DNA from 2 places in the Kitasatospora sp. NPDC059795 genome. Region 2 is predicted to be linked to the other one. Evidence: riboswitches for the same ligand, from Rfam matches in the RefSeq annotation. Region 2 holds a riboswitch; the other holds the start of a gene.
What was found. A riboswitch is a leader RNA that binds a small molecule or an ion and turns the genes downstream of it on or off. The one in region 2 is predicted to bind S-adenosylmethionine.

Region 1: another riboswitch for S-adenosylmethionine. It lies ahead of ACFV4P_RS11210 (aminotransferase class V-fold PLP-dependent enzyme); the one in region 2 lies ahead of thrC (threonine synthase).

The regions. Positions count from the first base shown of each region.
Region 1 is NZ_JBHWID010000004.1:364,922-370,720, forward strand. Features, by position in the region: gene ACFV4P_RS11190 (c-type cytochrome) at 1-729, opposite strand, end outside; gene ACFV4P_RS11195 (heme-copper oxidase subunit III) at 822-1,442, opposite strand; gene ACFV4P_RS11200 (hypothetical protein) at 1,778-2,203, shown strand; gene trpD (anthranilate phosphoribosyltransferase) at 2,374-3,444, shown strand; SAM riboswitch class IV at 3,577-3,694, shown strand; gene ACFV4P_RS11210 (aminotransferase class V-fold PLP-dependent enzyme) at 3,742-5,118, shown strand; gene ACFV4P_RS11215 (Lrp/AsnC ligand binding domain-containing protein) at 5,120-5,401, opposite strand; gene ACFV4P_RS11220 (rhomboid family intramembrane serine protease) at 5,398-5,799, opposite strand, start outside.
Region 2 is NZ_JBHWID010000019.1:70,157-75,955, forward strand. Features, by position in the region: gene ACFV4P_RS30605 (trehalose-6-phosphate synthase) at 1-630, opposite strand, end outside; gene ACFV4P_RS30610 (glucosyl-3-phosphoglycerate synthase) at 789-1,787, opposite strand; SAM riboswitch class I at 1,927-2,055, shown strand; gene thrC (threonine synthase) at 2,073-3,353, shown strand; gene ACFV4P_RS30620 (MoaD/ThiS family protein) at 3,383-3,661, shown strand; gene ACFV4P_RS30625 (cold-shock protein) at 4,235-4,441, shown strand; gene groL (chaperonin GroEL) at 4,763-5,799, shown strand, end outside.

The sequences.
Region 1 (5,799 bases), on a different contig from region 2:
GGTGAACGGGCCGAGGCTGCCCAGGGAGAGGCCACCGGGGTTCGGCGCGTCGTTGGTGTTCTGGACGTACGCGATGATCTCGCGCTTCTGCTCCTCCGGCATGGTGGTGTCGGGGAACGACGGCATGTTCTGCGGGCCGGTCTGCATGGCCTCGTAGATGTGCTTGGAGTCCACGCCCTCCAGGGAGGGGGCGTACTTGCCGTCGGTCAGCGCGCCGCCCTTGCCGGCGAAGTTGTGGCACTGGGCGCAGTTGGTGCGGAACAGCTCGCCACCCTTGGCGACCTGCTCGGCGTTGGTGACCTTGTCCTCGGACGGCTGGTACTGGTCCGGGGTGGGAACGACCGGGCCGGGGCCGAGCGAGGCCACGTAGGCGGCCAGCTGGTCGATCTCGGACTGGTTGTAGACGGTCTTCTTGCGCGGGACCTGCGCGCCCGGCTGCTGGGCCGGCATACGGCCGGTGGCGACCTGGAAGTCGACAGCGGCAGAGCCGACGCCGACCAGCGACGGACCGTCAGAAGTGCCCTGGCCGTTCAGGCCGTGGCAGGAGGAGCAGCCGACGGCGAAGAGCTTCTTGCCCTCGTCGATGGCGAGCGACTGCGAGGAGCTGTCGGCCTGCGCCTTCTCGGCGGGCGCGAAAGCGGCGTACAGCCCCCCGGTGGCCGCCAGGGCGAGAAGTAGAACGACGACCGCCGCCAGTGGGTGGCGCCGTCGTGCGGAGAGCTTTTTCACGGAATAACCCCGGTGTCAGGATCTGGTCGGCAGCAGCCTGCCCCCGACTCCCATGCGTCGTGGTCGACGCCGGGTCAGGGGCGGGGCGGCTGTTACTTGATCAGGTAGATGGTCGCGAACAGGCCGATCCACACAACGTCGACGAAGTGCCAGTAGTACGACACCACGATCGCCGCAGTGGCCTGCTCGTGGGTGAAGCGCCGCGCCGCGTAGGTCCGGCCGAGGACCAGCAGGAAGGCGATCAGACCACCCGTCACGTGGAGTCCGTGGAAGCCGGTGGTCAGGTAGAACACCGTGCCGTACGGGTCGGAGGACAGCGAAAGGCCGTCCTTCTTGACCAGGTCGGTGTACTCGAAGATCTGGCCGCCGATGAAGATGGCGCCCATCACGAAGGTGACCACGAACCAGGAACGCAGCTTCTTCACGTCACCGCGCTCGGCGGCGAACACGCCGAGCTGGCAGGTGAGCGAGGAGAGCACCAGGATCGTGGTGTTGACCGAGGAGAAGGGCACGTTGAGGGCATGGGCCTTCTCGTGCCAGAACTCGGCGCCCTTGACCGAGCGGAGGGTGAAGTACATCGCGAACAGGGCCGCGAAGAACATCAGCTCCGAGCTCAGCCAGACAATGGTTCCCACGCTGACCAGGTTCGGCCTGTTGACCGCTCCGTGCGCGTGTCCGGTTTCTGTTGCTGTTGCTGTCGCCACGACGGACATTATGTCGGTCCCTTATTCCGTCTTCACGCCGGGGGGTCTCCCTCGGAGTGTCCGGTGCGTGAGGTATGCCCGCCTCGCGGGCCGTCCGTTTTCTGACGGTTGTTCGGACCGGGTGAGGGAACTGGGCCGTCGGGGTGAGCCCGTGGCGCGGCGGCTTGAGCGAGATCGCGTCGGGGTCTCTTCAGGACGGGCCCGCCGGAGTAGCATCCGTCCCAGGACGTGGTCCGGGTCACACTGGGCCGTTCGGTCGGGGGTCGCGCGCATGCGTGGGCCCGTGCGGACACCGTGGACGCAACGAACACATATAAGAGGACGAGCACCAGGAAGCAGGGGACATGGCGCAGCACTCCGACGGGACGCTCACCGTTCTCGTCTACAGCGACGACCGCAACACCCGCGAGCAGGTGACTCTCGCCCTCGGCCGCCGCCCCGCCGGGGACCTCCCCGCCCTGGAGTACCAGGAGTGCGCCACCGCCCCCGCGGTGCTGCGCGCACTGGAGAAGGGCGGCGTCGACCTGTGCGTGCTGGACGGCGAGGCGGTGCCGGCCGGCGGGCTGGGGCTGACCCGGCAGCTGAAGGACGAGATCTACGGCTGCCCGCCGGTGCTGGTGCTGATCGGCCGGCCGCAGGACTCCTGGCTGGCCGCCTGGAGCCGCGCCGACGCGGCGATCTCGCACCCGGTCGACCCGGTCGCGCTGGCCGACGCGGCGACCACGCTGCTGCGGGCCCGGGTGGCGCGGCGGACGCCGGCCGCGCGCTGAGCGTTCCGGCCGGTCGTCTCGGCCGACCGTTTCGGCCCGTCGTTCCGGTCGATCGTCTCGGCGGGCGTCTCAACTGGAGAGAAGGGGACGGCAAGTCAGGGCGGCCGTCCCCGCTCGCTCGATAGGCTGACTCCAATTCCTCTGCGACAAGACGAGAGCTGGAGACGGCCATGGTGAACGTGCACTCTGCGAACGGCGGTAGCGACCCCGCGCAGGTGGTTCGCTCCTGGCCCGACATCCTGACGGCCCTGGTGCACGGCGAGGACCTCTCCCAGGCCGACACCGCCTGGGCGATGGACCGCATCATGAGCGGCGAGGCCAGCCCCGTGCAGGTGGCCGGCTTCCTGATCGCGCTGCGCGGCAAGGGCGAGACGGTCGAGGAGATCTCCGGCCTGGTCGAGGCGATGTACGCGCACGCCCTGCCGCTGGACATCCCCGGGCCGGCCGTCGACATCGTCGGCACCGGCGGCGACCGCGCCAAGACCGTCAACATCTCCACCATGTCGGCGGTGGCCGCCGCGGCGGCCGGCGCGAAGGTGGTCAAGCACGGCAACCGGGCCTCCTCCTCGGCGTCCGGCTCCTCGGACGTGCTCGGACGGCTCGGCATCAACCTGGACCTGGACGCCCGGCGGGTCGCGGCGGTGGCCGAGGAGGTCGGACTGACCTTCTGCTTCGCCGCGAAGTTCCACCCGTCGATGCGGCACACCGCGCAGGCCCGGGCCGAGCTCGCCGTCCCCACGGTCTTCAACATCCTCGGCCCGCTCACCAACCCGGCCAAGGTCGGCGCCCACGCGGTGGGCTGTTTCGACACCCGGCTGGCGGGGCTGATCGCCGGGGTGCTGGCGCGGCGCGGCGGGCAGGGACTGGTGTTCCGGGGTGACGACGGGCTCGACGAGCTGACGATCACCACCACGTCCCACGTCTGGGTGATTCGGGACGGCGAGGTGACGGAGACGCGGTTCGACCCGCGGGACGTCGGGATCGAACTGGTCGGGATCGAGGCGCTGCGCGGGGCCGACGCGGAGTTCAACGCGGCGGTCGCCCGGCGGGTGCTGAACGGCGAGCGGGGGCCGGTGCGGGACGCGGTGGTGCTCAACAGCGCGGCCGCGCTGGTGGCGCTGGAGCTGACGGATGCGCCGCTGAGCGAGCAGTTGGGGGCGGCGATGGCGCGGACGGCGGCGGCGATCGATTCCGGGGCGGCGGGGGAGCTGCTGAAGCGGTGGGCGGAGGCCACGCAGTAGCGGTCGACTTCGGTCAACGGTCCGTCCGGCGTGGGGAGTTGACCCCTCGTCGGGCGGACCTTGCCGTTCCGGGGGTGTCCGGGTGGTGGACGGGGGTTGAGGCGGCGGGGCGTTCGTGTAGTGTGCTGCGCAGGTCATGAGTGGCAGCGACAAGCCCCAGCTTGCTGTCCGGCAACCCTCCGTCCGTGGCGGGGTGCCCTGGGTGAGGACCGGGCTGCGTGGCGATCCGTCCGCGCGGCAAGCGCGGACTTCCGGTTGATGCACCCCGGGGTCCTTACCCCGTGGAGGAGTGCATCCATGTCTGTCGCCGTCGAGATCTGTGAGCCGCTGGCCGTGCTGGGCCAGGACGTCGAGGTGCCGTTGGCGTCGGGGGAGAAGGTCGGGTACGCGGCGCTGGACTACGCGGCGAGCGCGCCGGCGCTGGCCCGGGTGTGGGACGACGTGGCGGCGTACGCGCCGTACTACGGGTCGGTGCACCGGGGCGCGGGATACCTGTCGCAGTTGTCGACCGACCTGTTCGAGCAGAGCCGGCGGACCGTCGCGGAGTTCCTGGACCTGCGGGACGGCGACCAGGTGGTGTTCACCCGGGCGACCACCGATTCGCTGAACCTGCTGGCCGGGGCGGTGCCCGCCGGGACCGAGGTGTTCGCGTTCGAGACCGAGCACCACGCGTCGCTGCTGCCGTGGCGCCGCGAGGGCCTGACGGTGCGTTACCTGCGGGCGCCGCGTTCGCACGCCGAGGCGGTGGCCGCGCTGGAGGAGGCGCTGCTCGGGGCGGCGGAGGGGCCGAAGCTGTTCTGCGTGACCGGGGCGTCGAACGTCACCGGCGAGCTGTGGCCGGTCGAGGAGCTGACCGCGGTCGCGCACCGCTACGGCGCCCGGGTGGTGCTGGACGCGGCCCAGCTGGCGCCCCACCACCGGGTGTCGGTACGGGAGTTGGACGTCGACTGGATCGCGTTCTCCGGCCACAAGCTGTACGCGCCGTTCGGCGCGGGCGTGCTGGCGGGCCGGTCGGACTGGCTGGACGCGGCGGAGCCGTACCTGGCCGGCGGCGGGGCGAGCCGGACGGTGGCCCGGGAGCTGGACGGCTCGGTGGCGGTGGAGTGGCACAGCGGCCCGGCCCGGCACGAGGCCGGTTCGCCGAACGTGATCGGCGCGTACGCGATCGCCTCGGCCTGCCGGGCGCTCACCGAGGCGGGCTTCGACACGCTGGAGGCCCGCGAGCGGGCGCTGGTCGCGAAGCTGACGGAGGGTCTGGCGGCGATCCCCGAGGTGCGGGTGCTGAGCCTGTTCGGCGAGGGCGCGGACCGGGTCGGCGTGGTGTCGTTCGTGGTGCGCGGCTGGAACAGCTCGCACTTCTCGGCCGCGCTGTCCGCCGAGTACGGCATCGGCGTCCGGGACGGCCTGTTCTGTGCGCACCCGCTGGTGCGGACCCTGCTGGGCGGCGAGGACGCCGCGCCGAGCCAGTGCGGGGCGCCCGAGCCCTCGCTGCCGGGGGAGCGCAGCCTGAACGCGATCCGGGTCAGCTTCGGCGCCGGCACCCCCGTCGAGCACCTGGACCGGTTCCTGACGGCCGTTCGGGACCTGGTCACCGACGGCGCGCGGTGGAGCTACCGCAACGAGGGCGGGCGCTGCGTGGCGACCGAGCAGATCGACCGGGGTCGGCAGCGCTGAGTCAGCCGTCCAGGCCGAGCGAGAACGCGGCCTCCAGGTCGTGCTGCGAGTAGGTGCGGAACGCGATGTGGGTCTCGGTGTTGGAGACGCCCGGGACCTTGTTGAGGCGGCCGGGGATCACCTCGGCCAGGTCCTCGTGGTTGCGCACCCGCACCATCGCGACCAGGTCGTAGGTGCCGGTGACGGAGTAGACCTCGCTGACGCCCTCGATGGCCGCGATCGCCTCGGCGATCTCGGGGATCCGGTCGACGCTGGTATTGATGAGGACGATCGCGGTGATCACTGAGCAACTCCTGTTCGAGAAGGTGCGCTCAGGGTATCGCCCGCCGGACGGGCGGCCCAGGCGAACAGCCACCCCGTCGCGAAGCCGATCACGTGCACCAGGTACGCCACTCCGCTGCCGCCGGAACTGACGGACCACCACTGCAGCGCGAACCACAGGCCGAGCACCAGCCAGGCCGGGAACCGCAGGGGGAGGAAGAGCAGGACCGGCACCAGCACCGTCACCCGGGCTCTCGGCCACAGCCGCAGGTACGCGCCCAGCACCCCGGCGATCGCGCCGGACGCGCCGATCAGGGCGCGGGTGCCGTCCGCGGTGTGCGCCTCGGCGATCGCGTAGCCGTAGGTGGCCAGGTATCCGATCGCCAGGTAGCCGGTCAGGAAGCGCAGCCGGCCGAGCCG
Region 2 (5,799 bases):
GACGTCGGCGGCGATGTCGTCGGGCAGCAGCCGGTAGTAGTCGGGCGGGGCCCAGGGGGTGTGCGAGAAGTGGCCGATGCGCAGGTCGGGGCGGAGTTCGCGGAGCAGCGCGGGGGCCAGTGAGAGGTGGTAGTCCTGCACCAGGACGGCCGCGCCGGGGGCGGCTTCGGTGGCGAGGGCTTCGGCGAAGGCGGTGTTGTAGGCGCGGTAGGCGGCCCATTCGTCGCGGAAGTCGGCGTCGAAGGCGGGCTTGGTGGGGATGTCGTACAGCAGGTGGTGGACGAACCACAGGGTGGAGTTGGCGACGCCGTTGTAGGCGCGGGCGAAGGTCTCCGGGTCGATGTCGAGCATGCGGACGGCCTGTCCGCCGACGTCGTGGCCGGCCCGGTCGAGGCGGCCGTCGGGGGCCTGCCGGGCGGCGGTGCGGTCGGCGTCGGAGAGGGCGGCGCAGACCCAGACGGCGTTCGGGTCGTCGATCGCGGAGAGCCCGGAGACCAGGCCGCCGCCGCCTCTGCGGAGGCTCAGCGTGCCGTCGTCCTCCGTGCGGAAGGACACCGGGCCGCGGTTGGAGGCCACCAGGATCGGGGCGGCTCCGGACTGCGTGGGGCGTTCGGACGCGTGATCGGCCATACAGCCAACCTTGCCGTGTGATCAGCCGACCAAACCACCCGGCGCGGCCTGCGCCGGGTGAACAGCGGGGGGTCGGCCCGGCCGTGCCCGGCAAGCCGAAGGCGATCGGCGGGCCTCTGCGACCGATCACGGCCCCTCCCCGGGATGTGGGCGGGTGGTCAGCGGTTGCGGTACTCCGGGACGGTGATCATCGGGGGGCGTTCGGTGGCGGCGACGGGGTGGGTGCGGGGGGTGAAGCCTGCGGCGGTGCGGGTGTACTGGGTGAGCAGCGGGCGGACCAGGTCGGCGTCGGCCTTGAGGCGGTGGGTGCGGTCGAGGCGTTCCAGGGCGGTGCGGTAGATGGTGGCGGCCATCCGGCCGAGGGCCTGGCCGTCCTGGTGGCGGTGGTGCCGGACGCCGACGTCGACCTGGGCCAGTGCGTCCAGCCCGACCAGTTCCAACGCGTCCACCAGCAGGCCGAGTTCGACGCCGTAGCCGGTCGGGAAGGGCAGTCGTTCGAGCAGGCTGCGGCGGGCCGCGTACTCGCCGCCGAGCGGCTGGACGAAGCCGGCCAGCTGCGGCCAGTGCAGGTTGAGCAGCGGGCGGGCGACCAGTTCGGTGACCCGGCCGCCGCCGGCCGGGACGATCGCGCCGTCGGTCTCGAACGGGCGGTCGTACATGGCCTTGACCAGGTGCACGGCGGGGTCGGTGAGCAGCGGGCCGACGATGCCGGAGACGAACGCCGGGTCGAATTCGCGCAGGTCGGCGTCGATGTAGCAGACGATCGCGCCGCTGCTGGCGAGCAGCGAGCGCCACAGCACCTCGCCCTTGCCGGCGGCGGCGGGCAGCCGGGGCAGGATGGCGTCCCGGTGGACCACCCGGGCGCCGGCGGCGGCCGCGGCGGCGGCGGTGCCGTCCACCGAGCCGGAGTCGACCACCAGGAGTTCGTCGACCAGCGGGACGCGTTCCATCAGCTCGGTGCGGATCGCGGTGACGATCTCGCCGACGGTGGGCTCCTCGTCGAGGGCGGGCAGCACCACGCTGACGGTGCCCGCCGGGCCGGCGGCGCGCTTGGCGGCGAGCAGCCGGTCGAGCGGTCGGTCGGCGGCCGCCCAGGACCGGCGGCGCAGCCAGTCGGCCACTTCCGGCAGGACCCCGGGCTCGGGCTGCTCGGGCAAGATCTCGCTCCCTGTCTCGGTCCGTCTCGGGTGTCGGACGGTGGGGTTGGACGGCACGGGCCTTCGGTTACAGTCTTCGTACTGCGGTCGGACCTTCGCACGTCGGGGTCGCTCGCAGCGTACGACCACAACTTCACAGAGCTCATCCAGAGGGACTGAGGGAACGGCCCGTCGAAGTCCCGGCAACCCTCCCGCGCGGCCTCGCAGGCCCGGCGGGACAGGTGCCAATTCCGTCCCGGGCGCGACCGCGACCCGGGGAAGATGAGGAGAAAGGGCCTCGCCACCATGGCTGTTGACACCCCCGCACCTGCCGCCGTCGACCTCGGTCCGGCCACCGCGCTGTCCTGTCGCGAGTGCGGCACCCGCTTCCCGCTCGGCCCGAGCTTCGCCTGCCTGGAGTGCTTCGGCCCGCTGGAGATCGCCTACGACTACGCGGGACACGACGCCGAGGAGCTGCGCAAGCGGATCGAGGCCGGCCCGGCGTCGATCTGGCGCTACGCCCCGCTGCTGCCCGTCCCCGCCGACGTCGCGGACAAGCCGAACCTGAACCCGGGCTGGACCCCGCTGGTGAAGGCCGACAACCTGGGCCGCGAGCTGGGCTTCACCGCGCAGCTGCACATCAAGGACGACTCCGGCAACCCCACCCACTCCTTCAAGGACCGGGTGGTGGCCTGCGCGATCGAGGCCGCCCGGGCGTTCGACTTCACCACGCTGTCCTGCTCCTCCACCGGCAACCTGGCGGGCGCGGTCGGCGCCGCCGCGGCCCGGGCCGGCTTCAAGTCCTGCGTGTTCATCCCGCACGACCTGGAGCAGGGCAAGGTCGTGATGGCCGGGGTGTACGGCGGCGAGCTGGTCGGCATCGACGGCAACTACGACGACGTGAACCGGTTCTGCTCGGAGCTGATCGGCGACCCGGCCGGCGAGGGCTGGGGCTTCGTCAACGTCAACCTGCGCCCGTACTACGGCGAGGGCTCCAAGACCCTGGCGTTCGAGATCTGCGAGCAGCTCGGCTGGCGGCTGCCCGAGCAGATCGTCATCCCGATCGCCTCCGGCTCCCAGCTGACCAAGATCGACAAGGGCCTGCAGGAGCTGATCAAGCTCGGCCTGGTCGAGGACCGCCCGTACAAGATCTTCGGCGCCCAGGCCGAGGGCTGCTCCCCGGTCTCCGCCGCCTTCAAGGCCGGCCGCGACGTGATCAAGCCGGTCAAGCCGGACACCATCGCCAAGTCGCTGGCGATCGGCAACCCGGCCGACGGCCCGTACGTGCTCGACATCGCCCGCCGCACCGGCGGCGCCGTCGAGGACGTCACGGACGCCGAGGTGGTCGAGGCGATCCGGCTGCTGGCCCGTACCGAGGGCATCTTCGCGGAGACGGCCGGCGGCGTCACCGTCGGCGTGCTGAAGAAGCTGGTCGAGACCGGGCAGCTCGACCCGAGCAAGGAGACCGTCGCGATCAACACCGGCGACGGCCTGAAGACCCTCGACGCGGTCGCCGACTCCGGCATGACCGCCGTGATCCGCCCGACGCTGGAGTCCTTCCGCGCCGCCGGCCTCGCCTCCGCCTGATCCCCCACGTCTTCCGAGGAGCACCCCCCATGAGCGCCACCGTCCGCATCCCCACCATCCTCCGCACCTACACCGGCGGCGCCGCCGAGGTGACCGCCGAGGGCGCCACCCTGGCCGCCGTCGTCGCGGACCTGGAGGCCAACCACGCGGGCATCGCGGCCCGCCTGCTGGACGACACCGGCAAGCTGCGCCGCTTCGTCAACGTGTACGTCAACGACGACGACGTGCGCTTCGCGGAGGGCCTGGAGACCGAGATCAAGGACGGCGCCTCGGTGTCGATCATTCCGGCGGTGGCCGGCGGCTGCTGACGCCGCCCCGTGCATTCGCCCTGCCGCCGTCAGGCCTCGGAATTCGATTTCCGAGCCGCCTGGCGGCGGCTTCGCGCACTGTGCCCGCCACCTGTTCCCGGATGCGGGCAGCCGTGATTACGGACCGGCGGGTCGCGGGAATTCCCGGACCCCCGGGGGAGTAGAGTGCCGGGGAAGCCGTTCCCCTCCACGGCCCGTTCCAATCCTCGTTTTTCCCCGCACCGCACCTCGCGCCGGCCCCGCCCCGTCCCGCGCTTCGAGACATGCGCCGGACCGTTCACCGCCCCATCTGTAAGGCCGCCGTCAGAATTCTTCCGGCGATTTGCGGTGACACGTCCGTTATGCCCGGTGGCAATTGTCGCGCCGCATACCTTTCGCCCCGTCATATCCCCTGCGGGGCAAGGACTTTCCGCGAAATTAGGGCCTGTTGCAGAGGGCGCATATCCGGATACATTCAGCCGCGACAGAGGCTGCGCCGTACGGGGGGGATCCCCACAAGGCCGGTCTTCCAGACCTCCGGGTCCGCGTCCCGCGGATCTCTGAAGGGCCAGCACAGCACAAGGGGAGTTCGGAATGGCTCAGGGCACCGTCAAGTGGTTCAACGCCGAGAAGGGCTACGGCTTCATCGCGGTCGACGGTGGAGCGGACGTGTTCGTCCACTACAGCGCGATCCAGATGGACGGCTACCGCACCCTGGAAGAGGGCCAGCGGGTCGAGTTCGAGATCTCGCAGGGTCAGAAGGGTCCGCAGGCCGACATGGTCCGCGCCGCCGGCGCCTGACGGCCCCGGCAGACCGCACACACCACAGATCCGACCGGCAGGTCCGGCCCCGGCGCGACGCGTCCGGGGTCGGGCCTGTCGGCGTTCTCCGGCCCGGCCTGCGGGTTTCCCCGAAGGGGTGTCGGAGGGTGCCGAATGGGCTTGCACTCGACACCCCCGAGTGCTAATCATTGGCGTTAGCACTCACAGCGTGAGAGTGACAACGGACCGGGCCGGTGAGGCCCCGGAAGCGGTAGGGGACGAGACCCCCGCTCTCCTGGGCCGTCCGTCGCGGGCACCCCTGGTCCGAGCAGTCGACCGTGTCCCGGAGGACCACTTCTAATGGCCAAGATCATCGCCTTTGACGAGGAAGCCCGCCGCGGCCTTGAGCGTGGCATGAACCAGCTTGCCGACGCCGTGAAGGTCACGCTCGGCCCCAAGGGTCGCAACGTCGTTCTGGAGAAGAAGTGGGGCGCCCCCACCATCACCAACGACGGTGTCTCCATCGCCAAGGAGATCGAGCTCGAGGACCCGTACGAGAAGATCGGCGCGGAGCTCGTCAAGGAGGTCGCCAAGAAGACCGACGACGTCGCGGGTGACGGCACCACCACCGCCACCGTGCTCGCCCAGGCGCTCGTCCGCGAGGGTCTGCGCAACGTCGCCGCCGGCGCCAACCCGATGGCCCTGAAGCGCGGCATCGAGAAGGCCGTCGTCGCCGTCTCCGACCAGCTGCTGGCGCAGGCCAAGGACGTGGAGACCAAGGAGCAGATCGCCTCCACCGCCTCCATCTCCGCCGCCGACACCCAGATCGGCGAGCTCATCGCCGAGGCCATGGACAAGGTCGGCAAGGAAGGCGTCATCACCGTCGAGGAGAGCAACACCTTCGGCCTGGAGCTCGAGCTCACCGAGGGCATGCGCTTCGACAAGGGCTACATCTCCGCCTACTTCGCCACCGACCTGGAGCGCATGGAGGCGAGCTTCGAGGACCCGTACATCCTCATCGCCAACTCCAAGATCTCCTCGGTCAAGGACCTGCTCCCGCTGCTGGAGAAGGTCATGCAGAGCGGCAAGCCGCTCGTCATCATCGCCGAGGACGTCGAGGGCGAGGCCCTGTCGACCCTGGTCGTGAACAAGATCCGCGGCACCTTCAAGTCCGTCGCCGTCAAGGCCCCGGGCTTCGGCGACCGCCGCAAGGCCATGCTCGGCGACATCGCCATCCTGACCGGCGGCACCGTGATCTCCGAGGAGGTCGGCCTCAAGCTCGAGAACGCCGGCGTGGACCTGCTGGGCACCGCCCGCAAGGTCGTCATCACCAAGGACGAGACCACCATCGTCGACGGCGGCGGCGACAGCGACCAGGTTGCCGGTCGCGTCAACCA